Regions from separate parts of the Acinetobacter wanghuae genome, predicted to be linked through region 2. Evidence: predicted binding sites of a transcription regulator. Region 2 holds the regulator's gene; the other holds the start of a gene.
What was found. Region 2 encodes PhoB, which activates phosphate uptake and scavenging genes when phosphate is short. Its sites were predicted from a motif close to TGTCATNAANCTGTCATAA; they were not measured.

Region 1 (15,795 bases), 940 kb from region 2:
ACGCGATCACCTAGCTTGACTTTCAGGAGCTCCATTGCCCTTTGACTGAGCCATATTTCTCCGCTTTGGATTGTTTTGGCCTGCGGCTGAACCTTAAGCTCACCACGTAATGGAAAAGCAGCATCAATCGCTTTGACATTGACCATGACAAAATCATCATGAGTATGCGCCATGCTACTGAAGGTCGTGACTTCAGATTGTTTTAAACCATGTTGTTTGGCTTGAGTACGCCATTCATCTTTTAACGGTTCACTGTCACTTAGCACAAGGTCTGCTGCTAGCATTTCAGCGGCTTGTAATGCGACTGCATGCTGAATCTGTTCATTACTAAATTTCAATGCGGTCGTGGCACTAATCGCCAAAGTCAGCGCAATAATTAATAGATAAATACCGGTGCTTTGAAAACTTTGCTTTAGGAGCGGACGAAACAATGTGTTCATGTCAGCCTCCTACGTTATGTTCAATTAATTGTCCCTGACTGAGTTCTAAATGGCGCTGACACTGCGCTGCAAGCGTTTGATCATGTGTGACCAAAACCAAAGTCGTGCCCATTTCCCGATTTAATTGAAATAACAGTTGTTCAATCTCTCGTGCTGTTTCTCCATCAAGATTACCCGTGGGTTCATCTGCAAAAATAATTTTCGGTTCACTCACCAATGCGCGTGCAATTGCAACCCGTTGTTGTTCCCCACCCGATAATACTTTAGGCGTTTGCTCTGCTTGCTGTGCTAAACCTACGCGGCTTAATAATGCCAAGGCTTTTTGTTCAGCTGCTGCAAATTTAAAGTTCGGTTGCAAGCGAAGTGGCAACATCACATTTTCAAGTGCGGTTAAATGCGGTAACAGTTGAAAAGACTGGAAAACAAAACCGATATTTTGCAAACGAACTTGAGCACGCTGCTCTTCATTTAATGCAGACACATCTGCACCGCACACCTGCAACTGTCCTGAACTGGCTTGATCAAGGGTAGCTAAAATACCCAACAGGGTTGATTTTCCAGAGCCTGAACGACCTGTAATGGCAACCTGTTCGCCTGCTTGAATCTCGACATTCAGCCCTTCAAAAATGGTGAACTGACTATGCGAAAGTTGTATCTTTTGTGTCAAATGTTGAGCAGAAATGATCGCGTGTGGCATGATGGTTGACTCTGGATTATTCTGAATCATACGTGTCCTTATTATGCATATTCGAATTCTGAAACAGCGGTTTTTGGCTTATTTGTTGCTGATGGGCTTTGCTTTTCTGCCTATGTTGGTGTCTGCCAAAACCATTATGATACTGGGTGATAGTATTAGTGCGGGTTATGGCATGTCTCCCAATCAAACTTGGGTACATTTATTACAACAACGTTTAGACCAACACTATCCGAAACAACATAAAGTGGTCAATGCAAGTGTCAGTGGTGAAACCACCAGTGGCGCACTCGCACGCTTACCAAAACTGTTACAGACACATCGTCCGAACCTTGTGGTGATTGAGTTAGGCGGCAATGATGGCTTACGTGGTCAACCACCGCAATTGATACAAAAAAATCTCGAATCTTTAGTAAAACACAGCCAAAATGCGAAAGCGAAAGTGATTATTTTTGGTATGAAAATGCCACCGAATTATGGTCGGGCATATAGCAAAGCGTTTGAAAATAATTATAAAGTGGTGAGTGAAAAATACCGAGTAAAACGATTGCCGTTTTTCTTGGCTGGTGTTGCGGGCAATAAAAATTTGATGCAATCCGATCAGATTCATCCGAATGCTAAAGCCCAACCGATTTTGTTAAATTTGGCTTATCCTTATATTAAAGGCGCTTTATAAAGCGCCTTTAATGATGTTTTCATATTTTAAGCTGTGATTTAGAAATCGTAGAAAGAAACTTCACCTGTTTCAAGCGAGTACTCAGCACCCACCACTTTTAATTGACCTTTAGCAATTAAGTTTTCTAACACCGCAGAACCATGACGTAATTGATTCACTGATGCAAAGACGTTTGAACGTACTGCATGTTGTGACAATTTATTCAGGTCATCTTTGAGCTCAGTTTGCAGTAAGATTTCAACGGATGGACGGACGCGGTTGACAATTGACATCAAGTTCGCAGATGGTGGGGTTTTCGGATTCATTAATGCATTAATCGTCGATTTAATCGCACCACAATGTGTGTGACCCAATACAATGACCACAGGGCAACCGAAACTTTCAGCTGCAAATTCCACACTACCCACTTGTGACGGCGCAACGATATTACCCGCGACACGAATCACAAATAAATCACCTAAGCCTTGGTCAAATACCATCTCAGCAGGGACACGTGAATCTGAACATCCTAAAACAATTGCAAATGGTTCTTGGCTTTCTGCCATTTCAGCACGCTGTTGATGTGAAAGCATTTTCACATGTGCCATTTGACCACTAACAAAACGTTGGTTACCCAATTTGAGACGTTCTAAAGCTTCTTGAGCTGTGAGCATTCTTCTATTACCACCGATGTTTTAAGTTGCAATATAGTAATACCAGCGCGTTTGCTTGTCACTTGCAAAAACTTTAGCTGATTAAAATAAATTCGGGTGTATTAATAGACAAAAACACCCCAATTTATCGTGGTCTGTCACTTTTTCCATTTAAGTTTTTAGAATACTTTGGACGTAATGAGTGACATTTGTTATAAATTATTTAGAATAGAATCAAGATGATTAGCTCATTAACGCATCCAATGCTTGGGTTATAAATAAAATAATATTGAATGATTGATGTTTTGATTTCGGGGGAGATCAGGAATGACAAAAATTAAAAAATCGTTTCGATCATTTTGCTCAACTTTAAGCCTATCTGTTTTGGTGACCCTCACCAGCAGCGTGATCAGTCACCAAAGTATGGCGGCTCAAATTGAAAAACCACAAAGTCCATTTCAACAATATTTAATACACCAACGTACTGATGCGGGTTTAGTCAGTCGCACCCTACAAGTCGGTGATGTCACATGGCGCTATAGCGAAGGTGGGATGAAAAATAAGCCGACGATTTTGCTCATTCACGGTTTAAGTGGAACCCGCGACAATTGGAATCGCGTCGCTAAATTTCTGACACCGTCCTATCATATTATTATTCCCGATTTACCAACCAATGGCGAAACCAAAACCCCTGAAAATTTTGATGTTTCTATTCCAAATGTGACCTCTCAATTACGAATGTTGGTTGAGGCTTTAAATATTGATGAAAAATTGAATATTGCGGGTCATTCACTTGGCGGTTCAATTGCAACGGTATATGCCGCTCAATACCCTTTCGATACACAAAGTTTATTTTTATTAAATAGTGCGGGTATTTATAAAGGGGCAAATACCCCCTACAGCAAAAATCCAAGCCGATTAAAAAACTTGATTGTCACCAAACCCGGTGATCTTGCTGAGGTTTCCAAACAGCTGATGCAAAATCCACCCGATATGCCCTTTCCGCTTAAACATGCACAAGAAAAATTACTGATTTCCAAGTCTGAACAAAGCTTAAAAGCCATTGATCAAGTGGTCATGCTCAGTCGTTTATATACCCCTGAATCTTTCGCACGCCTGACCAAAAGTATTGAAGCACCGACCTTAATTTTATGGGGCAAACAAGATCGAATTTTTAATGTTGAAGTCGCAAAAGAGTTGTATTCCTTATTAAAACGCCCTGAAACTCCGATTATTTTAAACAATGTCGGACATATGCCGATTTTGGAAGCAGAAGAGCAAGTCGCACAGTATTATTTACCGTTCCTTGCCAAGACACAGACCCTAAAAAACCCACTAGCTGATAAACTCATTCCTTTAAACTAAACGTTTCAGAGACCCTATGCAGAAACTCCCTTTGATCGAGCAATTGATTGATGCTCAGCTCGACTTCCTAGACCAATCATTTTCGAATGCCGAGAACGTTCAAGCCGAGTTTCAGCAATTTTATCTCTGGTTTCGTAAGCAAACTTTGCAAGATCTTTGGTCATTTGACCAGATCAATCAACTGATTCAAAAAACAGATTTTAGCCACCCCTGCCAGTGCTTTTTTTAATTGAGCAAATTGCAGAACATATTCGTTTTGCTTTGGTACATCCGAGCAATGAAAACACGAAAATTGAAGATGTTATTTCAGTTCTGACCATTGATCAAATTGCACAATATGTGGCAAGTAAAAGTGGACATCGTCAGCGTTTAATCAAAGCTGTGGTCAATAATCCTGCTTTTTCAGCCATGATCACACAACTCATTCAGCATTCGATTCAAGATTATTTAGATAATTCTGTGATTGCGAAAAGCGTTCCCGGTGTATCGCGCTTTATGAAAATGGGCAAGTCTGTATTGGAAAATGTGACCGATACCAATCTAGATGACGCGATTGCTAAATATTTGCAAAAGAACATTTTAAAACTCAGTCAAATGAGTGAAAGCGTTTTAAATCAGCATTTTGATGATGAAAAGCTCTATCATTTTCAAGCCAATCTTTGGCATAAAATTAAAAGCATGCCATTGGCTGTGTTAAAAAACTATATTGAAGTTCAGGACTTGCCAAAAACGGTTGCGATGGGACATGACATTTGGGATCACATTCGTCAAACAGATTACTTGAAGCAGCAAGTGCATGATGGCGTATATGCGTGGTATATCCGCAATCAACAGCATACGTTTGATCAATTATTGCGTGATCTGAATATTGATGCATCTTTGATTGAACATGAGTTATCTCATTTACTTAATCCCATCATTCAACAACTAATTTCTCAAGACTATTTACGTGGTCGTGCACGACTCTATTTAGAAAAATTTTACTATTCTGAGAACACGTTAAAAATTTTAAATATTGAATAAATAAAAAAGCCGCTTAACGCGGCTTTTTTTATGGCAAAAATTAAAACTTAATATTCATACCCACTGTGTATCGACGACCATCTAATACGATATCGTAGTCGCCATTGGTAATTTCTTTATTGGTAATATTATAAATACCTGCGGTCAGACTCAATTTATCAGTTGCTTTAAATACAGCACCTGCATCAAAGGTACCATACGCTGGTGTGCCTTTATCCATTTCAGTACGACTTAAATAATCGCTCGTTTTGCCACGGTAGTTATAGTCCATCCATGTGTTCCATGTGTCTGAAACATCATAGTCTAGACCTACATTCAGCATGTGCTTTGGCATTTTATTTAAAGGTTGTCCCTTAAATTCACCCGTCTTTTGCTCAGATTCTGTATAGGTATAACTGGTACTTGCATGCAAATTATCGAGTACATCATAGTCTAACGTAAACTCTAAACCTTTCATTTCAGCTTCTGAGACATTTTTCATTTGGCTGACAAAACGATAAGGCTTATCAAATGCAGAACACTTCCAATCTTCTACAGGTGAACTATTGTCTGTACCAGGCGTTTCGCATAAACGATCTTCTACGATTTTGTCTTTAAAATCAGATTTAAAGACCATTAAACTACTGCTTAAGCCAAGCTCAGGTGCCGAATAGTTAAAGCCAAATTCATAACTGGTACTTTTCTCTGGCGATAAGTCTGGATTACCAATAATGACCCCACTGCCCTTACCCGTTCTGCTACCAAAACCTTCTGAGATTTGGCTAATTGTCGGTTGTTTATAACCAGTACTTACGCCACCTTTTAGGGTAAACGTATCAGTTAAATGATAAACACCATAAATACGTGGTGTAATCTCACCACCAAAATATTCATCTTTATTATAACGCGCACCGATCGTTAGAGCGAAATCATCAGTAATGCTCCATTCATCTTCTGCATAGAGTGCAAATAACCAACGATCTAAATGAGTAAGTCCTGTAATGCTCGCTAAACCATTTGTCGTATCTGTAATTTTTTCTTGTTGATATTGTCCACCGACTGTTAAAGCGTGATTACCTACAAAGAAAGAGCCTTGTGTATTAAAGATTTTTAATTGTTCTTCTTTTTCGTCGGCAACTGCTCCGCTGTACACTTTCTTAGTGGTTTCATCTTGATAGTAAGAATCAAGGCTAAAATTATCGTAGCGCGCTTTATGGCTTAAGGTGTAGAGGTTTTTTTCATTTTCATTAATCGATGCTTGCGTTGCTATATCAACGCTTTTCCCGAGTGTTGTTGTGTATTGTTGCCCTGTAAAATCATATCGTAAACCAATGTCGTTATTTTCATCGACATTCCACACCAACTCTGTTCCTAATTTTCTAACTTTCTTTTCAGACTCGCTCGAACCCGATTTTTGTCCTTCTCCACCGACATAGTCACTTTCATCATTACCTTGGAAATTAGCATCAATACTTAACGATAATTTATCTTTAATCAGTGGACCTGCCGCATACATGCTCACGCCATAGCTATCATTAGCATAGTCGTTGTCCGATTTTGTATATTCAGGTGAAATACTGCCATACCAATGACTCTTCGATGCTTTTTTGGTAATAATGTTGATTACACCACCCATCGCATCTGAACCATATAGTGATGACATTGGACCACGAACCACTTCAATGCGTTCAATCATATCGATGGGCGGCAAATATGCTCCAATTTTGCCACCGTCTGTTCCATTGCCATTGACTGCTCGACCTGCACTGACTGGTCTGCCATCTACAAGATACTTGGTATAGCTTGCGCCCATGCCACGGATGGTAATTTCTTTATTATTACCACCGCCTTGAACAGACACACCTGGCATGTTCTTAACAGCATCAATCACATCGGTATAGGATTTTTTTTGTAATTCTTCTGCAGTAATCACTGAAATTGACGCTGGTGCATCCGCGATGTTTTGTTCAAAACCACCCGCTGTAGTGACAATAATCGTTTCTAATTTTACTTTTTCTTGTTGTTGGATCACATCTTCTGCTTGAGAATTTGCTGCCATTGCTGACAGGACAGCAAATGCTAAAGTCGATTTTAATAACGGCTTATTCATACCCTAAAAACCCTAAAAAATTTGATTGTGAACAAAACATGGCTTTAATGTTGCACATTGTAATGATTTAAAATCTAAATGCAATTACTATTGATAATTGTTCTCATTAATTTATATAAATATAAAAAAACCTCAGAAATCTGAGGTTTTTAACTGAAATCTACGCGAATTGGCGTTATTTCATATACGCACCTTCAGATTGGCTATGATCGGTTTCATCAACCACATGTGCCAATTCAGGAATATGCTGTTTCAAGGTTGTTTCTACACCTTGTTTTAAGGTGATATCAATCGCTGAACACCCTTGGCAACCACCACCGAATTTAAGCACAGCGGTTAAACCATGTTCTGCATCTTCTTTCACTTCAACAAGTGCACAGTTACCGCCATGCCCTGCTAGACCCGGATTAATTTCTGACTGTAAAACGTAAGTAATACGTTCTTCAACCGATGCATCAGGACCAACGCGTGGCACCTTAGAGTTTGGTGCACGGAAGGTTAACTGACCACCGAAACGGTCTTTATTGTAATCAATGACTGCATCAAGCAAATATGGAATTGAAGGGGCATCGATGAAGGCAGGAAACTCTGGGTATTCCTGTTTATAATCTGTAGGAACAACTTCGTCAGGCGCACTGTATGCCATACAACATTCAGCACGCGGTGTACCCGGATGCTCTACAAAAACGCGTACACCAATGCCCGGTGTATTTTGTTTTTCCAAAAGATCCTTTAAATACTCTTGAGCAGTTGGTGTAATTAATAAATTCGGAATCTCACTTACAACTGCAGTGCTGCTGTTCTCAGTCGACATAACAATTATTTCCTCAAGCTGAAGTCGCTATTTTAACTGAAGATGCGGGGTAAATTTTAAAATTCAACTAAAATTGTCGGATTTATTATAAAACAACAACGCAAACTGAATTTTAATGGCATGATGATGCATAAATCACCAAGTTTAGACTATTGAGAATGCTTGATTTACCTTTTAATCATACCGTCACATTGATCATCATTACTTGTATTATTTCGTTTATTGCTTTTTCTAAAGAGCAAGTAATGAATCGTTTAATCTTTTGGCCACCCGCGATTGAGCGCGGTCAATATGACCGTTTTATCAGTCATGGTTTTATCCATGCCGATGGCGCACATTTACTTTTCAATATGATCACCTTGTTTTTCTTTGGCAGCATCATTGAAAGTTTTTATCGTCAGTATTTATACGACTTAGGTTTTGTGTTGTTCTATTTGGGCGGTTTAATTGCGGCAATTATTCCAAGCTACCTGAGTAATAAAAACAATCCACGTTGGGCGAGCTTAGGTGCTTCAGGCGCTGTCTCTGCGGTCTTATTCGCATATATCCTGTTTCAGCCGTGGAAGTTAATATTTGTGTTCTTTATTCCTGTGCCAGCGATTATTTTCGCTGTGCTGTATGTCGCATATAGCATTTGGTCAGGTAAAAAAGGCAACTCTAATATTAACCACAGTGCCCATCTTTGGGGTGCGGCTTATGGTGTCATTGTCACCATTATTATTGAACCACGTTTGATTCCTCACTTTTTACAACAATTGGCTAAAGTTCCATTTTTATAACTATATAAGAAGGGATCATCAGATCCCTTCTTTTTAAATTTATAGATGTAAATGATTTTCATTTAATGAAATTATGTTACTCTTAGGCTATTTCGAGGGTAAGACATCGTGTTAAAAAAACTGACTATTTTAATGTTATTAGGCTTGGGAACTATAGGTGCGGCATCCGCACAAGTGGACTTTAAATATAAAGACCAAGTTGTTGCTTTAAAAGAAATACCTAAAACTTTGGCGGTATATGACCTATCTGCTTTAGATACTTTAAATGCATTAGGCATTGATGCCAAACTCGTTCCAAATTCAAGTTATCATGGTGATTTGAGTCGCTATCAGACTGCACAATACACCAAGGCAGGTTCACTTTTTGAGCCAGATTTAGCGGTCTTAAAACAAGCCAAGCCTGACTTAATTATTGTGGGTGGTCGCTCTGCCTCTAAAGCCGAAAGCTTAAAAACGATTGCACCAACATTAGATTTATCGCCTGACACCTCGAACTATATGTCAAATTTAGAAGAGCGCACGAATACGCTTGCTCATGCATTTGGTCAACAAAAAATTGCAAATGAAAAATTAGCACAGCTTGCGAAGTTACAAGCAGCGCTTAAAGCAAAAACCAAGGGGCAATCTGCTCTTATGCTGTTTGCTGTCGGTCAAAACTTTATGCCGCATGCAGAAAATGATCGTTTTGGCTTTGTTTATGATTTTGCCGGATTGAAGTCTGTTTTAGACTTATCTGAAAAATCGGATGCACCCCGTCCTGAAGCAGGTAGTCCTGAGGCTTTAAAAATCGCTGAAGCCAATCTCAAACGCCTTGAAGCGGCAATCGCAAAAAATCCAGATTACATCATTGTTTTAGATCGTGGTGCTGTCAATACTCAAAAGTACACTGCACAAGAGAATATTTTGAAGCACCCAGCCCTTAAAAATGCTCAAGCTTTAAAGGATAAAAAAGTCATCTATGTAAATGCTGATGCTTGGTACATTACCGGTGCAGGCTTAAACAATACTGCATTTATGCTTCAAGAATTGATTCAAGCAATCAAGTAAGGTTGGTTTAAAACACTCTAGAAGGAAGCTTTGCTTCCTTTTTTTAATTGAAATATCTCGTAATAAATTAACCATACAGTTGGCAGTTATTGCCAATCGAGTGCTAAAGTTAGCAGCGATAATGTATACATCTGTATATTAATTGCGATTACGCACGAGATATTTTGCATGTCAACATCGATCGATGGTCTTCAATTCCCCCTTGCTCCAAATCAACAAAAACCAAGTAGTTCTCAAGTTGGACGTTCCATTGTTGCAGCCGCTTTAGCACACGTTGACCCAAACTCATCCGCGCAAGCAAGTGCTGAAAAAAACTGGCGTAAACACTACCCACGCCATTTTAAAAATTTAGTGAAGCATGGACTGCAGTCTTCTGAGTCTGCATTAGAAATCGCAAAAGCAGGCTTGCAACACGCACATGCAATTTTTGAATTTTATCGTGATGGACAGAAATATATCCTTAAAGATGTGATGTCTTTACCAACGCAAACCTTAGAGACTTATGTGCTTCAAGGGCGTTCTACTCAAGCACCTGAATGGTACGTTCCCTATCACGGACAAAAATTACAAGGGGATGCCCTGCTTAAGCAAATTCAGCAATGGCAAGAGCGCGGTATTGTTGAAGCCTCACATGCAGATGCACTACGCCAATGTATTGCCCATCCTGAATGGTTTGACTTGTCTGATCGCACCACTGTTTTATTTGGTGCTGCCTCAGAAGCAGGTCCACTCACATGGTTAGCCAAATGGAAAGCCAATATTGTCGCGGTCGACTTACCCAATACGCGGGTGTGGGGCAAAATTCTAGACACAGTGAGTGCAGGGAATGCCACCCTTTATGCACCGTGTACAGAAAAGCTTGATGCAGACACTGCAATTGACGTATTAAAAGAAAAATTAGGTGCAAATTTACTGACACAAATTCCTGAAATTGCACAATGGCTGCTCCAGTTTGAACAAGATCTCGATTTAGCTGCAATTGCATATTTAGACGGTGAAAAACATGTGCGTGTTTCCATGGCGATGGATGCCATCATGCAGCATGTGAGTGCGGAAAAAGCCAATACCAGTCTCATGTATATGTGTACGCCAACTGATGTATATGCTGTTCCGCAAGAAGTCATTGAAGCATCCACACAAAAATACAAAGCACGTTCAAAAGCACATTCACTGATTTCAAAAGGTATTGCGACGCTCTCAAGAGAATCTTTCTTTCAGAAAAATGATCACCAGTTGATTCAAAGCGGTGAAGCATCGTACGGGATCTGTGACTGTTTAGTGGTTGAACAAGGTCCAAACTATGCTTTGGCAAAACGCATTCAACAATGGCGTGCCACTTTAGCGCGAGAAAACGGTCAACGTGTCAGTATTAATATTGCACCGTCGACCACCACACATTCAGTGACCAAAAATCCCCTGCTCAAAGCTGCATTTAGTGGTGCACGTTTATTTGATGTGGAATCGTTTGCACCAGAGACGACTAATGCGATTATGGCCGCACTTTGGATTCATGATCTGCGCAATGCTGAATCCGTTGCCAATCCAGAAGTCAAACTGAACCATCCTTTAGAATTAATGATGCACGGGGCTAATCATGGCGGTTTATGGCGTGTTGCCTATTTAGCCCGTACTGCACTGCCCTTTGCAGCCTTATATGGTTTTGCAGAAGAGAAACTGCCGAAAGGCTTAATGAAAAAGTTTGGAAAATAGTATTATTCCCTCTCCTAAGTCCTCTCCCAAATGGAGAGGACTTTTCTATGATCCAAAAAAAAACGCTGCCAAAGCAGCGTTTTTTTATAAGTGAAAGATTAGAATACTTTCAGCAATAACCAATACAAACCACCTGATAAACAGATCGTTGCAGGTAGTGTGAAGATCCAAGCTGAAAGAATAGTTTTCACCATTTGGAAGTTCAAACCTGACTTATTCGCCACCATCGTACCTGCCACTGCAGAGTTTAATACGTGTGTGGTGGAAACTGGCATACCAAAACCATCTGCCGCCGCAATCGTCGACATTGCGACAAGTTCAGCAGACATACCTTGACCATAAGTCATATGCTCTTTACCAATACGCTCACCCACAGTCACAACGATGCGCTTCCAACCCACCATTGTACCCAAGCCAAGTGCCAATGCTGTTGCCACTTTTACCCATGTTGGAATGTACTGTAAGAACGAATCAAGATTATTACGATACGCTTTAACTGTTTGCTCTTGTGTTTCCGTCATGGCTGGCAATGCATCTGCTTTATCAAGACGTTTAAAGGCCGTTGAACTTAAGTACATATCATTACGGAACTCTGAAACTTGCGCTTCAGGCACATCTTTAATGTTCTGATATGAACCTACTTTTTCACCCAAATGATCGGTGAGACTTGCCAATGCTGGCACAACATCAGGCGTGATTTCTTTGGTTTGAATGTATTTGGTAATGGTTTCGCGTGCCACTTCGTCTGGAATTTCCTCATGATTTGCATAAATCACTTGCGAAGTTTGTGCAGACAATTGCCCAAAAGACTGTAGATGTTCTTGATCTAAGTTTTTGTTTAACGAGTAAGCCAACGGCACACAACCAATCAAAATCAACATGATTAAGCCCATGCCCTTCTGACCATCATTTGAACCATGCGCAAAACTGACACCGGTACAGGTAAAAATCAAAATCGCACGAATCAGTGGCGGTGGTGGTGTATTACCCTCGGGTGGCTTGAACAATTCAAGTTGCTTACGAAAGACTTTTTTCACCAACAGGAAGAGTACGGCTGCAAAAGCAAAACCAATGAGTGGTGAAAATAACAGTGCTTTACCAACTTTCATCACCTGTTCCATATCTACACCCGAAGCACCTGTGCCTGCGTGTAAAATATAGTTCATGATGCCCACACCCAAGATTGAACCAATCAAGGTATGTGAACTTGATGCAGGAATCCCCAAGAACCAAGTCCCTAAGTTCCAAAGAATTGCAGCGATGAGCATCGCGAAGACCATCGCGAAACCAGCCCCAGAACCGACATTCATGATCAGTTCAACAGGCAATAAAGCAATAATACCGTACGCTACAGCACCGCTTGCCACCATCACCCCAAGGAAGTTACAAAATCCTGCCCACATCACAGCAACAGGTGCAGACAAGGCATTGGTATAAATGACAGTTGCTACAGCATTGGCGGTGTCATGGAAACCATTTACAAATTCAAAGCCTAAGGCAATGAATAATGCTGTTGCAAGTAACACGAGGGTATAGAGATTAAGCGCTGGAACATGCGACAAATCTGCCGACAATTGAAAGCCAATATAAATCAGCGTAGAAATAATGAGGGTTAAAAACACCGGCATAAAAAATTTCGGTGTGGGCACATGAACATTGGTCGACGACTGCGAAGAGGTCGATTGTTGTGCAGTATCTACGGGAGTTTGATTAGAATTCATTCAAGCAGGAATAAAAGATTCAGAATGACTCTATTGTTCATTTTAATTGTGACAATTATATGACAAAGCACTGTTATCGGTCGCTGATTGCAGGGGCATTTTTCTAAAAATAAAAGCCCAAAAATAATGTATTCAAACCAAATTATAGTAATAAATATCAATAATTTAATAAATATTTAAATTAAAACCATCATGACTAGGTTATCCCTTCAAGATATGTCAGTTTTGCAATAATATATTGTCATATTTATGACAAATCATTACGGCTGTGCAATCTGTCATCGAATCAATGCTTTAGGATGCGCATATCTATGTATTTTAAAAAAATGCTCAGTTCAATCTCTTATCACTTATACAAACAGACTTCCAACCCAAACATCAGTCTCATTTGAACTGAATGATATAGATTCAATGCATAAGACAATGCCCTAAATCACTAAAATAGACAAAAAGACTTATCAAATTTTCATATCATGTATATCCATCTTTCTGAGGAATGAGCCGCAGAATTCACGGTTTAATTCTGCTAAGATGACCGATGTTTTTGATTTCTGCTGAGAAAGTTTGAATGTCCACACTTGCCACACTAAAAGAACTTCTTACCAAGAGAATTTTAATTATCGATGGTGCGATGGGTACCATGATCCAACGCCATAAATTGGAAGAAGCCGATTATCGTGGTGAGCGTTTTGCAGATTGGGCATACGACCTTAAAGGTAATAACGACTTACTGGTTTTAACTCAGCCGCAGATTATTCAAGGCATTCACGAAGCTTATCTTGAAGCGGGTGCAGACATTATTGAAACCAACACCTTTAATGGTACGCGTGTTTCGATGTCTGACTACCACATGCAAGATTTAGTGCCCGAAATTAACCGTACTGCTGCGCGTCTTGCCAAAGAAGCATGTGCCAAATATTCAACGCCTGAAAAACCACGTTTTGTGGCAGGTGTGATTGGTCCGACTTCACGCACCACGTCTATTTCGCCAAACGTAAACGATCCTGCATTCCGTAATATCACTTTTGATGCACTTAAAGTCGACTATATCGAATCGACCAAAGCCTTGATTGAAGGTGGTGTCGATATCATCCTGATCGAAACGGTCTTTGATACCTTAAATGCCAAAGCTGCGATCTTTGCGGTTAAAGAAGTCTTTAAAGAATTGGGTTATGAATTACCAATTATGATTTCAGGTACGATTACCGATGCCTCAGGTCGTACTTTAACTGGTCAAACCGCAGAAGCGTTCTGGAACTCGATGCGCCATGCTGAACCAATCTCAATTGGTTTTAACTGTGCGCTTGGTGCAGATGCAATGCGTCCACATGTGAAAACGGTATCTGACGTTGCCGATACCTTTGTGTCAGCACATCCAAACGCAGGCTTACCAAATGCCTTTGGTGGTTATGATGAAACACCTGAAGAAACCGCCGCATTTATTAAAGAATTTGCAGAAAGTGGTTTAATTAATATTACCGGTGGTTGCTGTGGTACCACGCCAGACCATATTCGCGCGATTGCGCAAGCTGTTGAAGGCATTGCACCACGTCAAATTCCTGAGATTGCGCCTGCATGTCGTTTAAGTGGTTTAGAAGCATTTAACATCACGCAAGATTCACTCTTTGTGAACGTCGGTGAACGTACCAATGTCACGGGTTCTAAAAAATTCCTTCGCCTCATTAAAGAAGAAAACTTTGCCGAAGCCTTAGACGTTGCACGTCAACAAGTTGAAGCCGGTGCGCAAATCATCGATATCAATATGGATGAAGGCATGCTCGATTCACAAGGTGCAATGGTGCACTTCTTGAATTTGGTCGCGTCTGAGCCTGATATCTCACGTGTGCCGATCATGATTGACTCATCAAAATGGGACATTATTGAAGCCGGTTTAAAATGCGTGCAAGGTAAAGCCATTGTGAACTCGATTTCCTTAAAAGAAGGTTATGACGAGTTTGTAGAACGTGCGCGCCTTTGCCGTCAGTATGGTGCAGCCGTGATCGTGATGGCATTTGATGAAGATGGCCAAGCCGATACCGCAGAACGTAAAAAAGCCATTTGTAAGCGCTCTTATGATGTGCTGGTCAACGAAGTCGGCTTCCCTTCTGAAGATATTATCTTTGACCCGAACGTGTTTGCAGTGGCAACGGGGATTGAAGAACACAACAACTATGGCGTCGACTTTATTGAAGCGACCGGTTGGATTAAACAAAACCTACCGAATGCGATGATTTCAGGTGGTGTGTCTAACGTATCCTTCTCATTCCGTGGCAATGAGCCAGTACGTGAAGCGATTCACTCGGTGTTCTTATACCATGCGATTCAGCAAGGTATGACCATGGGGATTGTAAATGCCGGTCAAATGGCCATTTACGATGACATTGATGCGGAACTCAAAGAAGCGGTTGAAAATGTCGTTTTAAACCGTAACCAAGGTGAAAGCGGTCAAGATGCAACAGAAAAACTACTCACTGTTGCTGAAAAATACCGTGGTCAAGCAGGTGCACAAAAAGCCGAAGAAAACCTTGAATGGCGTAATGAGTCAGTTGCAAAACGTCTTGAATATGCGCTTGTCAAAGGTATCACCACGTATATTGATCAAGATACTGAAGAAGCTCGCTTAGAAGCAACGCGCCCATTGGATGTGATTGAAGGTCCACTGATGGCAGGTATGAACGTGGTTGGCGATTTGTTTGGTGCCGGCAAAATGTTCTTACCGCAAGTGGTTAAATCGGCACGTGTCATGAAACAAGCCGTAGCTTGGCTCAACCCGTACATCGAAGCTGAAAAAACCCAAGCCGAAGC
Region 2 (15,795 bases):
ATCACAAAATCAAAGCTAAATCCCACCAGACCAATCACTACAACTGTTGCTAAAACCACATCAAGTTGGAAAATTTGACGTCCGTAAACCATTAAATAGCCAATTCCATCGCTCGATGCTAAGAGTTCTACAGCAACCAACGCACCCCAAGCACTTGCAAGAGAAAGGCGTAAGCCACCAATAAAACTGGTAAATGCACCAGGTAAAACCAAATGTTTAAACTTAGACCATCGACCTAGTTGATAAACCTCTGCGACTTCAGTTAAAGATTTAGGGATATTTCGAACGCCTTTAAAGACATTTATGGTCATGGGTACCAGTGCAGATTTAGCAATCAAAACAATTTTTAAGGTTTCATCAATACCAACTAATAAAATTAAAAGCGGAATCCAACCGACGACAGGGACAAGGTTAATCACTTTAAAAATAGGCCAAATATATGCCTCAACGGTTGATGATAAACCCATACTTAAACCGAGCAATAATGCCAACACAATGCCTGCGCTAAAACCATAAGCAATCCTTGACAAACTCACACTCAAATTACTCCACAGCTCACCGCTATGGTATAAATCTTGAAGTGCAGTCCATACCAAATCAGGTGCAGGAAGTAGTAAAGGATTAACCCAACTTTGCTCTACAGACACATGCCATAACACCAGCAAGAAAATTGGAAAAATACTTCCTATAATCCACTTGATACTTTTATGTTTACTCAAAAATTGAATCCAAGATCCTTTTTTCTGAACTTGGTCGAGCAGTTCAAAATCTGCTGTTTTTTCCAAGGTTATATTCTCAGACATTGCTTGATACTCCTAAGGGCAATGCAAGCGGTTATTTACCATTTGCATTTAAAGGTGCCCAAAAATTCTGCAAATTCAAAGTCTGTAAGGCTTTATTGACGTACTTAGGCTCGATCCATTGATCGACATCAATATTGCCTCGGATTAATTTAATGTCCTGACCTGCTTTTAATTTTTGTTTAATAAGTGAGATGTTATAAGCATCAAAAATTGGTGCACTATGACGTTTTAAATCAACACCATCATTGGCTTTAACAAAGTTTGCGAAAGCCAAGCCTGACTTTGACCAGAGTTTAAATAGTTCAGTTTTATGTGCAGGATCACTTTCCCAAGCTGCTTGTTTGACTAAAACATTCACAATACGCTGAACGGTTTCAGGATATTTTTGCTCAAACTTAGAACTCACCAAAACATAACCAGACAGACGATTCACCTGTGGCTCTTGTTTTGTGCTGTAAATAATTTTAGCGACGCCACGATCTACCACTGGGAAAATCCCTTGGTTACTAAAAATTGCATCTAAATCACCACTAGCCAAAGCAGAGTAAGCCACTGGTCCATCGGTATTCACAAAACGGAAGTCTTTTTCAGTCAGTCCTTGACGTTTAAGCGTATTGATTAAAGCTAAATGTAAATTGGTACCACGGTAAAATCCAATACGTTTACCTTTTAAATCTGCAAATGACTTGGCTGTTGAACCTGGAGGTACTGCTAAATATGCATTGTCATTGGTACCTGCTATTGCGATCAATCGCGTATCTAAACGGCTTGCCTTACCAATTAATGCAGGTAAATCTCCAATCCATGTGATATCGACCAAACCATTGGCATAAGATTCATTAATCGCAGGTCCCGCACCTTTAAAGTTATTCCATTGAATTTTAATACCATCTTTTTGGAATTCTTTTTCAATTAAGCCCAACGTTTGTGTGGTGGAATAGTAATTGCTATATCCTACCGGTCGATTACCTGTACCTACATAAGGTGTAGATAAACGAATAACTGTTGGTTTTACTTCAGCTGCAAAACTCTGAGTAAGAGGGAAAAGTGTTGATGTTGCAATCAAGCTGCTAACAAAAATTTTAGACCAAGACGTCATTATAAAATCCTTCTGAATAGAGAATATGATTAAAAGCCATACTGGAACTGTGCGACCAATTCGTTATATTTCTGATTGGTGATCGCGTTATCTACATGATTCACATTGAGCTGGAATTTAGTTGTTTCAGCAAAAAATGCATTTAAACCAATACTATGAATATCAATCGTTTGATTATTCAGGTTGGTATCACGGTCAATCGTGTCAAAGCGATAAAACGTTTGATAAGACTTTGGCCACCAGTCGTCATAACGTCCTTGATGACGGAAACCTTTGACAAATTGTTCACCCAGATTCCAAAATAATGTGCCAGTGTGTGATTCACTTTGACGGTTATAAACATCTCGAGTGGCATTTACATAAGTTTCATCTTCCGCATGAACATACTCATAGGTCAGACCAAAAGGATGATGGTTGTAATAAAGATCGATTCCTTTACGAGAAATATCGCCTTTACCCGCAAATGAAGCACTGGTGCCATTTAGCTCAAATAAGTTACTTTTACCTTGATACCATGATGCTCCGATGCTCAACTCACGTAACCACGAGTTGTATTCCGCAGGTAAGGTATAGCGAACGCGCCCAATGAAATTTTTATCATCATTGTCATCAGACTTATTTGCACCGTTGCCGTTTACAATACCAAAAGCATAGCTAATCATCGGTGAACGATAGTTATAACCGTAATCAACTGTTGGGAATGCATCACCACGAACAATTAGACCAACTTCACGCAGTGCTAAACCATAGCCATAACCTGGCAAGCTAAATAACGCATTGTTAATTGTCGGTTTTAAATCTTCTGTAGATTGAACCTCTTGCCCGAAGGGTAGGAGTTGTTGACCGAAGGTGATGCTTAAACGCCCAGTGTCTGCACTTAAAGTTGGTGAGGCGTTATAAATCAATTGTGCATCGAGCAAGTTTAAATAGCTGTTGTTGGTACCCGATTGAGGCGAAGTACCAAAACGTAGATTGAAATCTAAGTTACGTCCTTGGTCATAATCTTTAAACAGATTGCCTATAAAACCAATTTGAACAGCACCCAAATCAAATGAAGAGTGACGCTTATTTACAGCGGTTGCTGTATTTGCACCGACTGGATTGGTCGTCTGTGATTCATCGTAATAAGATGCCTTGGTTTGTACCACACCATTGATGAGCAATTGACGAGAAGACAATGCCGTTTTGGTGTCACGTTCTCGCTGAACTTGATATTTATAGTTTTCTAAATCGCTTTGTATGCCTTGGAATTCAGCCAATGTGACGTAACGTTGATCATCTTCAGCGGTTTCCTCGCTTTGATCCTCTGGATATAACCCATCAGAAAGAATAGCTTCAGGCTGAGTTGTATTTGAACTTTTAGCTTGAATCGAATTAATTTCATTTTTTAATTGTTTTAATGATTGTTCTAGCTGGCTCACTTGCTGTTGTAGTTGGCTAAGATCCCCATCTGCATGAGTCAACGAGATACTTGCACCCAGTAAAGTTAGCGTGGCTATCCCAAATTTTAATGGCAATTTCATGAATCAGAGCACCTACAGTTTGGCAAGCGACACATCTGTCGACTTAATTAAAACCAAAACTTGACTACCGACCTGTAGATTCAAATCATTGACTGAACGAGTTGTAATGACTGAAGTAAAAATACCCGATGCAGTAACAACATCGACCTCAGAAACAACATCACCTTTTACGATTTCCTGAATCGTACCTTTAATTTGATTTCTGACATTGATTGATTGAATTGTCATTATTAATTCCTACTTTTTATATTGGAATTAATCATGCACATATTTTTAAATAATAAAAAATAATTAAATTAGATTTTTATATCTTATTTTATTCATAATAAAAATACAAAATTTATAGATTATTACTTTCAGACTCTAAATATTTTAAATCTTTAATAATTATATTCTCATACTGCCAATTCAAAACATCTAGATTAACCAATTTTTTAATTTCTTTATTCACGGTCTGACGCGAAGCTGACAATAGATCTGCCAAGTCATGCTGTGAAATTTTAAGTTTAATTTCAATGCCTGCTGTATGCCGAATACCGTACTGAGCAGCTAAATTAAGCAGTATTTTACATACTTTCTGATGTAAACTCGCAATATGTAAGAACTTCAGCTCAGCCATAAGATAGTGCATTCTTTTGGCAAGCAGCTTCATAAGCTCTTGTGATAAATCATTATTTTTGTAAATTATTTGAAAAAAAAGTTGTTTAGGAATGATCAAAACTCTAATTTGATTAAAGGCGTAATAGTCATATTCTGGAATTTCATCCTGTAAACATGAGAATAAATTAATAAAGTTTTTTTCAGAATAATAATTAAAGGCATGGAAACGACCCGATGGGCTTAAATATCCAATCTGGATAATCCCATCGAGTAAAACATACAATGAATCATCACTATATTCATTATATTTATCACGCTGAATTATAATTTCATTTTTTTGATATTTCTTAACATTAGAGTTATTCAATATATATTAGAGTTCTTTCATAAGTCATTTTTTACTCAGTTCCATGTTATAGACTCCAGCAATTAAATTGAATCTTAAGCCTAGTCTTTTGCCTCGATTACGATATCGCTCGGCAAGTATTTTGAAGGTCTTCAAACTGCCAAATACATGCTCAATCCCAATTCTTCTTTTATTGATTTCTTGATTGTAAACTTTTAGCTCGAGATCTAGTTTGCAGCGCTTTTTTGCTTTTAATGGCAATAGACTATTTGGATACACTGCGTAAATCCCTTGATAGCCTTTATCTGCAAGGATAAAAGACCCTTTAGGAACCTGATTTAAATTGCGTTTGAATAGCTCGAAATCATGTACAGCACCACGACTCGTGCATAAACTCAGAACTTGCCGAGTTCTATAATGGATAATGGCTTGAACTTTAAAAGTATGTGCCTTCTTCTTGCCACTATAGCTTTTCTTCTGTTTTTTTAGGCCTTTGTATTGGGATTTCTGTGGCATCTACGATCACCACATTCCAGTCAATACCTTCGCCTTCAGGCAAATTCTTAGGTAAATTGAATAGATTGGACTTGATTAGACAATCCTCTACATGGCGAACGATTCTTGAAGCAGTAGGCTCTGACACGCCATAACTTGTTGAGACATGAAATAAAGTTCGGTATTCACGCCAATAGCTCAGACAGAGTAAAACCTGATCTTCTACACTTAATTTAGGTGGTCTACCTTTTGCAGGGACATGCATTTTCAGTTGTTCAACCATTAAATCAAAGGTTGAACATGAGATGCCTGTATATCGCTTAAACTGTGTTTCAGAAAGCTTCTTCGAATCGATGTATTTCATCCGCAAATTATGCATGAATATTCAAAATTCTTCGGTACAAATAATCAGCAAAAGATAGAGCGTTTTTTGATTTATGAAAGAGATCTATTGAATATCATCATCCGATATTTTTTTAAATATATTTTTTATAACATTTGATTTTTGATTTTCATCAAAATTATAATATTGCATAAAATCCACCTAATATCATTTTATTTTCATATTAGATGGATTACTAACTGACTACGAATCATTTATTCTTAATTAGTTAGTTTTTTTTGTGCAAAGTTTGTTCACTGCAAAGATTTCATTATGAAACTTTTTCATATTGCCCATCATTGGTTAAACGATAGTCCGTGATATCTACTTTTTGTTCTTTACGCAGTACTTCGCTTGGACGTCCATCCACCCCGACTGGAATATCACCTTCCAATGTTACACGGCGTACCACACGGTGCTGATCACCATAATCATTAATAGCACGGTGTTGCGTTGCACGATTGTCCCAAATCGCAACATCTCCTGCTTCCCAGCGCCAGCGCACGATGTTTTCCTGTTTCACGACATAGCTTTGGAATAAATCAAATAATTTGCGTGAATCTGATGAACTGAAACCGACAAAGCGATTAAAGAAATGCCCAAGTAGTAACGTTTTTTCACCTGTCTCAGGATGAATACGAACCAATGGATGTTCTGTTTCATATTCAGTTGAATTAAAGAAATTTTTATACTTTGCTGCAAGCTCAGGCGTGATTTCTTTTTTAACAACATTGGCATAATCAAAATCATTGCTATGTACAGTACGTAAACCATCTGCAAATACTTTTAGCGGCTCAGGCAGTGATTCATATGCTGACGTTGTGTTTGCCCAAGCTGTATCACCACCTGCTGCAGGCGCAACCACGCTACGTAAAATAGATGCTTTCGGATAAGCATCTAAGAATGTAATGTCCGTATGCCATGAATCTGCACGCGCGCCATGTGCAGAGTCAAGTTCTAAAATATGTTTAGAACCTTGTTTTACTGGAACAGTTGGATGATTTAATGGCTCACCTAGACGTGCAGCAAAAGCTTCTTGTTCGGCATCATCAAGATGTTGCTGACCTTTGAAAAAGATTGCTTTATATTGAAGTAGTGCTTGATTGATTTCTCGGACAACGTTTTGCTCTAATTGACCAGATAATTTCACGCCTTGGATTTCTGCACCAATACGACCTGTAATTGGTTTGACTTGAATGTGTTTATATTCATAGCTCATGGGGTGTGCCTCATTTCTAATTTATTTAGGTAGTTTTCAAAATGTTATTTTCTTGCTGTAAATGATCTTGCCAAAATCACTTATTAAAATCTGTCAAACATTTGACATTTATGTTCTGAATTTCAGCTATGTAAAATATAAAAAGGAATAATAAAAACAAAAAAACCCGCTTCCGCGGGTTTTTTATTATGATTCAACTTAGCCTCTTTGACTAAATCGCGTCGCAAAAGCAATCACTTTTTGATAGCCCGTTGGCAATACGCGTTGCATGATATCAATCGCTTTCGCGTCATTCCCAATCAATAGACGGCGTTTGTCTTTTTGCACGGCTTCTAATATTTGACGTGCTGCTTCTTCAGGTGGACAACGTAATAACTTGTTGAAAGACTTCGCTGATTTTTCAGGATTCATGCCCAATGTTAGCAAACTATCATTCATTTTCGCTGCAAGTGCAATATTGGTACGAATCCCACCCGGATGCACACAGAGCGCACTGACACCACTCTTTTCCATATCCAATTCTTGACGTAGTGCTTCAGTAAAACCACGTACCGCAAACTTCGTTGCATTATAAGCAGATTGGGTCGGCTGTGCCGTCAAACCAAATAGACTTGAAATATTAATAATATGACCATCACCCGTCTTTTTAATCAAGGGTAAGAATTCTTTGGTGCCATACACCACACCCCAGAAATTAATATTTACAATCCATTCAAGTTCTTCATAGGACGCGCCTTCAACAGTAGAACCGAGTGCCACACCCGCATTGTTGAAGATCATATTAATACTGCCATGTTCTTGCTCGACTTGCGCTGCCCATGCTTTCACTTCTTCAAGTTTTGCGACATCCACTTTTTTGGTTGTAACGCGCACACCGCTTTCTTTGACTAAAGCCACGGTGTCTGCTAAACCTTTTTCATTAACATCGCTGAGTGCCAAATGACAGCCTTGCTTGGCTAAAAGCACTGCAAGTTGTTGTCCAATACCTGAGCCCGCACCCGTAATTGCAGCCACTTTATTATTAAAATCTTTCATACATATTCCTTGTGTCTTCACCGATCTGCACAGATAGGCTTTTTATTCTGTTAAGTTCTATCATTGCTATTCAATATAGTTTTGACAATGAGTATTGTCAATAATTACAGTATGTCTATTCGGGTCAACTTTCTATCATCAGATGATTGTTTGAGTTTCGATGCCTATTTATTGCTAAGATATGAAAAACTGTAGAAATATGACTGATCAACACTATGACAGAATTGGATACATCAGAGAAAAAAGCCAAAAAATCAGCCAGCAAAGAGCGTCAATTTAAAGGACTATCCATGTCCGAACGCCAACAAGCACGTCGTGAGAAGCTGATTGAAGCCGGTATTGAAGCCTATGGTACACAAGGTTTTTTCTCTGTCACTGTCAAAGATATTTGTAATGAAGCCAAACTGACCGAACGTTATTTCTATGAGTCATTTAAAAAGAGCGAGCACTTATTTCAAACCATCTTTTTAAAACTGATTGATGAGTTACAGCACAATGTGATGCAAGCCATTATGCAAGCATCTGGCGATCCCGAAAAAATGATCAAAGCGGGCTTAACTGCCCTCCTTACGACTTTACGCGATAACCCACGTATGGCACGGATTATTTATATCGATGCCATGCTAGTTCAAGAGCTTCATAACCAAGCTACCATTCATGAAACCATGTTGCGTTTTGACCGCATGATTCATGCTTTCGTCATGTTGATGATGCCGAATTTAAAACGCAGTGACGGTGAAATTGCACTTGTTTCTACGGGGCTCAATGGTTATGTCACCCAAATTGCGATTCGTTGGGTGATGAGTGGCTTTAAACAATCAATGGATGAGGTTCTGTCCTCATGTAGTATTGTTTTCATGGCATTGCTGAATAATTTTGCAGAACTGAAACAATAAAATATATTTCTATTGGGAATTGAAAGTTTATTTTCTTTTTGCAAAACACGATAGCAAACCATTGTTTAATCAACTGAAAATAATCAATTTCGATTAAACCCCATCATTGCTTTTTGATAAATTTCAGTGAGATAAGGACGAATACATATCATTGCAATGATACTGTCATAATTAGTCTTTGTAATAAGCCTGTCATACAAAATAAAACGGTCCACCGTTTACATGAAAAGGGTCTTGCGCTGTGAAAGATGACTATATTTTAATCGTCGATGACGAACTTCCGATTCGGGAAATGATTCATACCTCTTTGGATATGGCAGGTTTTCACTGCTTACAAGCTGAGGATGCGAAACAAGCCCATCAAATGATTGTAGATCAACGTCCTGCACTCATTTTACTGGATTGGATGATGCCTGGAGGCGTGAGTGGTGTAGACTTATGTCGTCGTCTCAAACGTGATGAAAGCTTATCTGAAATTCCAGTGATTATGCTCACCGCACGAGCTGAAGAAGACCATAAAGTCCAAGGTCTCGATGCCGGCGCAGATGACTATATGACCAAACCATTTTCCACTCGAGAATTGGTGTCACGCATTAAAGCGGTATTACGTCGTGCCAACGCGTTAAGCGGTGAAAAGACCATTGATGCCAATGGCTTGATTTTAGATCCGGTCAGTCAACGTGTCAGCTTTGCCAACAATCTTTTAGAAATGGGACCAACGGAATATCGTTTATTGGCATTCTTTATGACCCATCCTGAACGTGCCTACACACGTGCACAATTGCTTGACCAAGTGTGGGGCGGCAACGTATATATTGAAGACCGAACCATTGATGTGCATATTCGTCGCTTACGTAAAGTGTTAGAGCCATATAATGCGGATCGTTATGTACAAACAGTGCGCGGTACAGGTTATCGTTTTTCTACCCGTGCAGATGCTGCATTGAGCTAAGTTATTTTAAGGTTACGCTTGTTTTATGTATGAACCCTACCCAGTGCCTGAGCTGGCTCGCGACCATCAAAAATTCCGCTACAGCAGTTTGTGGGATTTCGCCAAGCAGGATTTACGTCTCTTAGCATTTTTTCTGGTGATTGCCTGTTTTATTGGCTATGGCATTGGCTATTTTTGGGTCTGTATTGTCATTGCCTTTGTGGCGTTTTTTGCGACTCAAATGCGTTCACTGTATTTGGTCAATGAATGGATTTCCAACCGCCCTTACGATGTTCCACCCAATATCAAAGGGATTTGGGGCGCACTCCTATTCAATGTATATCGTGCGCAGCGTCAAGAACGAATTGTACAGGCAGAAATGGTCGGGCTGATTGATCGTGCTCAATCGTCATTAATTGCCTTACAAGAAGCCGTTGTGCTGATTGATGAAAATCAACTGATTGAATGGTGGAATCCGGCATCAGAACGATTATTAGGGATATCAACCGAAGACCGTGGACGCAATATTCTAACCTTATTACGTCAACCTAGTTTTGTCGATTATTACAATAAAATTGATGACTCACCCGATGGCTTGAAAATGAAATCATCGATGTTTGATGATCATTATGTGCAAGTCAAAATGACCCGTTTCGGTGGTGAAAGTCGCCTCTTAGTCGCTTATGACGTGACGCGCATGCATAATCTCGAGCAGATGCGTAAAGACTTTGTGGATAATATTTCACATGAACTACGCACACCATTGACCGTACTGAGCGGTTATATCGAAACCTTTACCGATCAAGAAGATATCACACCACGATGGAAACGTGCTTTCGATCAAATGCAATCGCAAACACGCCGTATGAATGCGTTGGTGAATGATCTGTTGTTATTATCGCGTTTAGAAAATGACAAAAAAGTAGCTAAAAATCAAATCATTGATATGCCAAGTTTAATGAATCAATTGTTTGATGATGCCCAAGCCTATAACGTTGATTATGGTCATACGCTGAATTTAGATATTGATAGCCATTGCGATTTAATTGGCTCGGATATGGAACTTGCGAGTGCATTTAGCAACTTGATTTCTAATGCCATTAAATACACACCCAAAGGTGGCACGATTACGATGGGCTGGCATGACAATGGTGAGACGGCGTACTTCGTGGTTGAAGATACCGGTATTGGCATTGATCCCAAACATTTACCACGCTTAACGGAACGTTTTTATCGGGTCGACTCTGACCGAAGTCGCAGCACAGGTGGCACAGGTTTAGGCTTAGCCATCGTGAAACATGTGCTCATGCAACATCAAGCCTATTTAGAAATCGAGTCTAAGGAGAATCAAGGTTCTACTTTTAAAGTGATTTTTCCAAAAGAACGTTTGAGTTTTCCAGACTAGTTTCAACATCAAAAAAAGGTGCATTAGCACCTTTTTTACCAGCATTATTTCAAATTTTGTTCTTTTGACTTTGCTCTAAAATAAGCAGCGCGATGTCCTAAACGATCTAAATAAGCGTTAATCGCTGGATACTTATTCTTAAGTCGAGATTGTAAGGCTTCTAATGGAAAACTCATCTGAATATCGGCAAAGCTAAAGCGCCCAGCAAAATATTCATGTTGGGTTAAGTAACCTTCCAAGTAGTCGATATGATCTTTTAAGCGTGGCTGTACAAATTGTGCTTGCACCCCTTTTGCCACTTGCTTGGCAATGGGCTTCACCAAAAATGGCGCTTGAGTTGCGACTTTATCCATGACCAAATGCATGACCAACAAGGGCATCAATGAGCCTTCGGCATAATGCATCCAATAACGGAACTGCTGCTTTGACGTCGCATTCAAAGGCTGGAATAAGAGATTTTTATCATAGCTCTCCTGTAAATATTCCAAAATCACTGCAGACTCAGCTAAGACCTGATCCTGATCGACCAAGACTGGTGCTTTCCCCAAAGGATGCACCTGTTTTAAGCTCGGCGGCGCAGAAAAATTTGGCAGGCGCTTATACAATTGAATGTCATAGTCGAGCTCTAGTTCTTCCAATGCCCATAAAATTCGGAAGGAACGCGATTGCTCTAAATGGTGTAAAACCCGCATATTGGACTCAGTGTTCTTGTTGTTCTGAAGCCTCTGATCATAGCAAAGGCATTGGCTTTAAACCCAATGCCTTAACAAAGCGTTACCAAGAGCAGTTAAACCAAACTGGTTTTGATTTCAACACTACGCAATAAGGTCTTGGTCACCGGCGTCTTTTGACAAATGGCTAGAATCTTCTGTTTAAGCGCTTCATCCATGTCAGCCTTAAAGTTCAAGCGACGTTCAATCCATTCTTCACCTTCACGATTGGCATGGAATTCTGCTTCAACTTCAAATAAGCCCAAATCAATGTCTTTATGCTTAGCATACATTCTGAGAGTAATCATGGTGCATGAAATCAAACTTGCCACCAAAAAATCATAAGGTGCAGGTCCACTGTCCTTCCCCCCAAAGGATTCAGGCTTATCGGTAAGATAAACATGTTTGCCATGTTGAATTTCTCCCTGCCATGGGGTGTCTAGGCTCTGCACTTTCGCTGTTGCAACAATACCCATTTGGTACTCCTTATATTTATTTTTAAATCATTATTTTGAAGGACGCATCCCATCTGGAAATGCAGGGGCTTCCAAACGAGGTCCACTATATTCAGGAATTGAACCAAAACGTTCATGTGCTGCAACCCATTGTTCACGAGCTGTTTTCAGTTCTTCTGTAGTACGACCTACAAAGTTCCACCACAATAAAATAGGACTTTCAAAAGGCTCGCCACCGAGTAATAGCACACGACTATGGGCATGAATATCAACATCTACATGCGTAAGACCCGGCTCTAAAATCACCATATTGTCTTCATCTAATGCGTGCCCATTGATACTTGCTGTTCCTTCTAGCGCCATAAAACCATATTCAAATTTAGGATTGAGCGGCAAACGAGCATGCGTGTTCTCAGCAGCAAATAGATCTACACCTAAGAGTTCGCTATGTACTTTAACGGGTGATGTGGTTTTTAAATATTCACCCACCAATACCGTAAAATCAATGCCCTGCTCACTCACGATGGGCAGTTCAGGATAATGATCAAAGGCAGGCGCCATATTGATTTTATCATCAGGCAAAGCAATCCAAAGCTGTGCGGCATGCATTTTAGTTTCAGTGTCTGGCGCAACTTCGGTATGAGAAATGCCATAACCCGCAGTCATTAAATTGACTTGTTTGGGACGAATGAGCTGCTCTGTACCTAAGCTATCATTGTGTAGCATGGTGCCTTCAATCATCCAGGTGAAGGTTTGCAAACCAATATGCGGATGTGGACCCACATCTAAGCCGTCGCCTTGTGGAAAGCTCACTGGACCTGCGTGATCAAGGAAACACCACGCACCAATCATCCTTTTATGACGGCTCGGTAAAGCACGCTTAATGACAGTGCCTTGACCAATCTCAGCACGACGTAAAGTAAATTCTTGAATAAATTGATTTACATATTTTTTGCAGTCATCTGAGTGTGACAGTTCAGTATCGTTATTATGCGACATGATATTGGCTCAAAAAGCTAAATTTAAACGATCATAACAATTCAATTTAGCAGATACAGCCTTTTCACTAGGATTGTGCGTAATAGTTTTAGGACAATGTTTTAAGCTAATAATAAACAACTGATTTCTCTAAATTATATTACCGCCATGATTGGCTTTTAATTGTGTCTAAAAATGTACTTTATTTTAATAGATAAAACTTTTATATCTCTAATATGATCAGTAACACAGAAAAGCTCAGAAATAGTGTTTCACGTGAAACAGTTGAAATTTTAATGTAATTGATCAAAATCACAATGTTGATAAAAAATGAATATTGTCCGCAAAAACACAGTTACAAAATCATAATTTGTTACTTATTTAGCAATCATATCGATAAAATCACCATTTTCAGGTAGATCATTTTTTACTCAAAAAGCACATAATTATGCTTCATTTTAAAAAAATGGACAGTTCGATGTCTTCGATGGATAAACATACTTATTCCACGATGAATGCATCTCTTCAGGATGATAGAAGTAAGAATTTGCGCTTATTAAATTTAGCAGAATGTAATGCTGAAAATAGGCAACGTATTGAGCACGCCCTGCATAATCCCCATGCGCCCATTCCTGCGCAGTTTCACAATTACTTTTTAAATTTTTTATATGCGCGTCACCATTCGACATTAAAACAATTTAATTATTTGGCTCAAATCAGCTTTTTACTGTATTTCTTTGTCGATATCCTCATTATTCCAGACATGATCTTAATCTCTGGTGCACTGCGTATTGCTATGATTTTAACCGCAATGGGCATCTGTTATTTTGCATTTAAAAACATCAAAGACATCCGCGTGCTCGATAGAATTTTACCGATTGGCACTGTGCTTTGTGCTGCAGTATGGATTTTTTTACTGGCGTTATCTCATAGCCCTTTGGTTCATCTCTATCTGTATGCATCTTCAATTTTTATATTGGTGGTGAATTTAGGCGTTAAAATCCAATTTAAATCAGCACTCTATAGCTCTATTTTTATTGGGTTGTGGATGATGATTGGGGCAAAGGTCATCATGAGCCCTTCGCAGGCTTTGGTTTTCGCTGTGGTCTCTATTCCGATTTGGTTGCTCAGCCTTTATATCAACTGGAATAATATTTTAAATTCACGTCGTTCATTTTTAAGAACATTAATGGATGAATGGAATTACCATACTTTAAAAAATCTCGCCCATACTGACGAATTGACTCAGCTTTGCAATCGTCGTCACTTCGTCCATGTGGCGCAAAAATCGATTCGCGTTTGGCCAAGACCTGCGAGTTGTTGTTTACTTATGTTTGATGTCGATTATTTTAAAAAAATAAATGACGATTATGGGCATGATGTTGGCGATCGTGTGCTGCAAGTGATTGCCGATACCGCGCGTAAAGAAATGCGCCATAGTGATTTATTGGCACGTTTTGGCGGTGAAGAATTTATTGTTATGTTAAATGATACGCAAATGCAGGATGCTTTGGTCATTGCAGAACGAATTCGCGGATCGATTGAAAAGCAATATTTGTATGAACGCCCCAATCGTAGTATTCAGTTCACCATTTCGGTTGGCTTGTCTGAACTTGAATCTCCTGATCAAAGCTTGGATGATCTTATTAAAAAGGCGGATATCGCACTGTATGCTGCTAAAAATAATGGACGTAATTGTGTTCAAGTGTATGGCATTCATATGTTGGCTCAAAAGCAGCCGACATTATCCAAGTCATGGGTTTTGAAACATTCAAATCCAATGCCTTATCAACTCTCGCTATCCAATCCACAGAAGAAATGGTCTATTCTGTAAACTTAAATGTTTAAATAAAGTGAAGATTCTATTCACTAAAAAATCGTTTATCTTTCATTCTTTACTTGTTAAAACAAATCAGAAAAGCATAGAATATTATTTATACAAATATAGATCTTCAATATTTTTAAAAAAATCATTTTTTTGGGAAGGCACTATGCCAAATGAGTACGAAAAAGATCATCGTGCACTCATCCAAGAGGCTTTAAATGATCCTCTTGCTCGTATCCCCGAACGCCTAAAATCCTGTTATTACGAACATCAAAAGGCTTTAAATTTAAAATATTTGCTACAAGTGAATCTAATTGCACAATTTGCTTATGTGGTGTATACCCTTGCGGATATTTTAGTTTTAACCGACATTCGAACCTTATTGATTGTGAGTAAGCTTGGCTTTGCAGTAGTCATGACCTTGATCACGATCTGGATTTATAACCATTATCAAAACTTACCCTTGTTCGATTTGCTGCTGCCCACTTCTATTATTGGCGCAAGTAGTATTTGGTTTTTCAATCTCAATATATCTGAAAGCCCTTATACCCTGATTTATCAATATGCATCGTTAGTGTTTATTGTGCTTGCTAATTTATGTGTGCAAGTCCGTTTTCGCCCCTCGCTGATCACCACTAGCCTGATTACTTTAGTGATTTACACTGGGGTATATTTCAATACCTATGGCGATGCGTATCAGATTTTACTGTTTTCGCTGATTTATATTCCTGTACTCATTTTTAGCGTGTATATCAGTTGGAATTCAACACTAAAATCTCGCACTGTGTTTTTGCATCATTTATTAAATGATTACCATCGAAAAGCTTTTGAAAAGCTTGCCCATACAGACGCTTTAACGGGTTTAAATAACCGACGTTATTTTGAGTCTTTAGCAACGCAGCATGTTCATGCAAATTTTGAGTCGCCAAACCCGACGACCTTATTGGTGTTCGATGTTGATCATTTCAAGCAAATTAATGACAGTTATGGGCATGATATTGGCGATCGTGTTTTACAAATGATTGCTGACGTTTCATCGAAAGAAATGCGACATAGCGATATTTTAGCGCGCTATGGTGGCGAGGAATTTATT

Region 1: the regulator PhoB is predicted to act here: its motif matches at 13,037-13,055, upstream of GFH30_RS03670 (inorganic phosphate transporter).

What each region holds. Positions count from the first base shown of each region.
Region 1 covers NZ_CP045650.1:804,473-820,267, reverse strand. The annotation lists gene GFH30_RS03725 (ABC transporter permease) at 1-440, opposite strand, end outside; gene GFH30_RS03720 (ABC transporter ATP-binding protein) at 442-1,167, opposite strand; gene GFH30_RS03715 (arylesterase) at 1,229-1,810, shown strand; gene GFH30_RS03710 (carbonic anhydrase) at 1,849-2,463, opposite strand; gene GFH30_RS03705 (alpha/beta fold hydrolase) at 2,866-3,807, shown strand; partial or broken gene GFH30_RS03700 (hypothetical protein) at 3,824-4,830, shown strand; gene GFH30_RS03695 (TonB-dependent receptor domain-containing protein) at 4,871-6,919, opposite strand; gene nfuA (Fe-S biogenesis protein NfuA) at 7,095-7,733, opposite strand; gene GFH30_RS03685 (rhomboid family intramembrane serine protease) at 7,892-8,512, shown strand; gene GFH30_RS03680 (ABC transporter substrate-binding protein) at 8,621-9,559, shown strand; gene GFH30_RS03675 (hypothetical protein) at 9,728-11,269, shown strand; gene GFH30_RS03670 (inorganic phosphate transporter) at 11,368-12,990, opposite strand; gene metH (methionine synthase) at 13,559-15,795, shown strand, end outside.
Region 2 covers NZ_CP045650.1:2,628,130-2,643,924, forward strand. The annotation lists gene GFH30_RS12585 (ABC transporter permease) at 1-803, opposite strand, end outside; gene GFH30_RS12590 (ABC transporter substrate-binding protein) at 835-1,902, opposite strand; gene GFH30_RS12595 (hypothetical protein) at 1,932-3,425, opposite strand; gene GFH30_RS12600 (TOBE domain-containing protein) at 3,438-3,653, opposite strand; gene GFH30_RS12605 (Crp/Fnr family transcriptional regulator) at 3,766-4,392, opposite strand; gene GFH30_RS13380 (transposase) at 4,417-4,887, opposite strand; gene GFH30_RS12615 (transposase family protein) at 4,835-5,230, opposite strand; gene GFH30_RS12620 (TauD/TfdA dioxygenase family protein) at 5,520-6,467, opposite strand; gene GFH30_RS12625 (SDR family NAD(P)-dependent oxidoreductase) at 6,666-7,502, opposite strand; gene GFH30_RS12630 (TetR/AcrR family transcriptional regulator) at 7,718-8,398, shown strand; gene phoB (phosphate regulon transcriptional regulator PhoB) at 8,640-9,350, shown strand; gene phoR (phosphate regulon sensor histidine kinase PhoR) at 9,376-10,734, shown strand; gene GFH30_RS12645 (glutathione S-transferase) at 10,779-11,426, opposite strand; gene GFH30_RS12650 (OsmC family protein) at 11,522-11,920, opposite strand; gene GFH30_RS12655 (pirin family protein) at 11,951-12,898, opposite strand; gene GFH30_RS12660 (GGDEF domain-containing protein) at 13,356-14,711, shown strand; gene GFH30_RS12665 (GGDEF domain-containing protein) at 14,869-15,795, shown strand, end outside.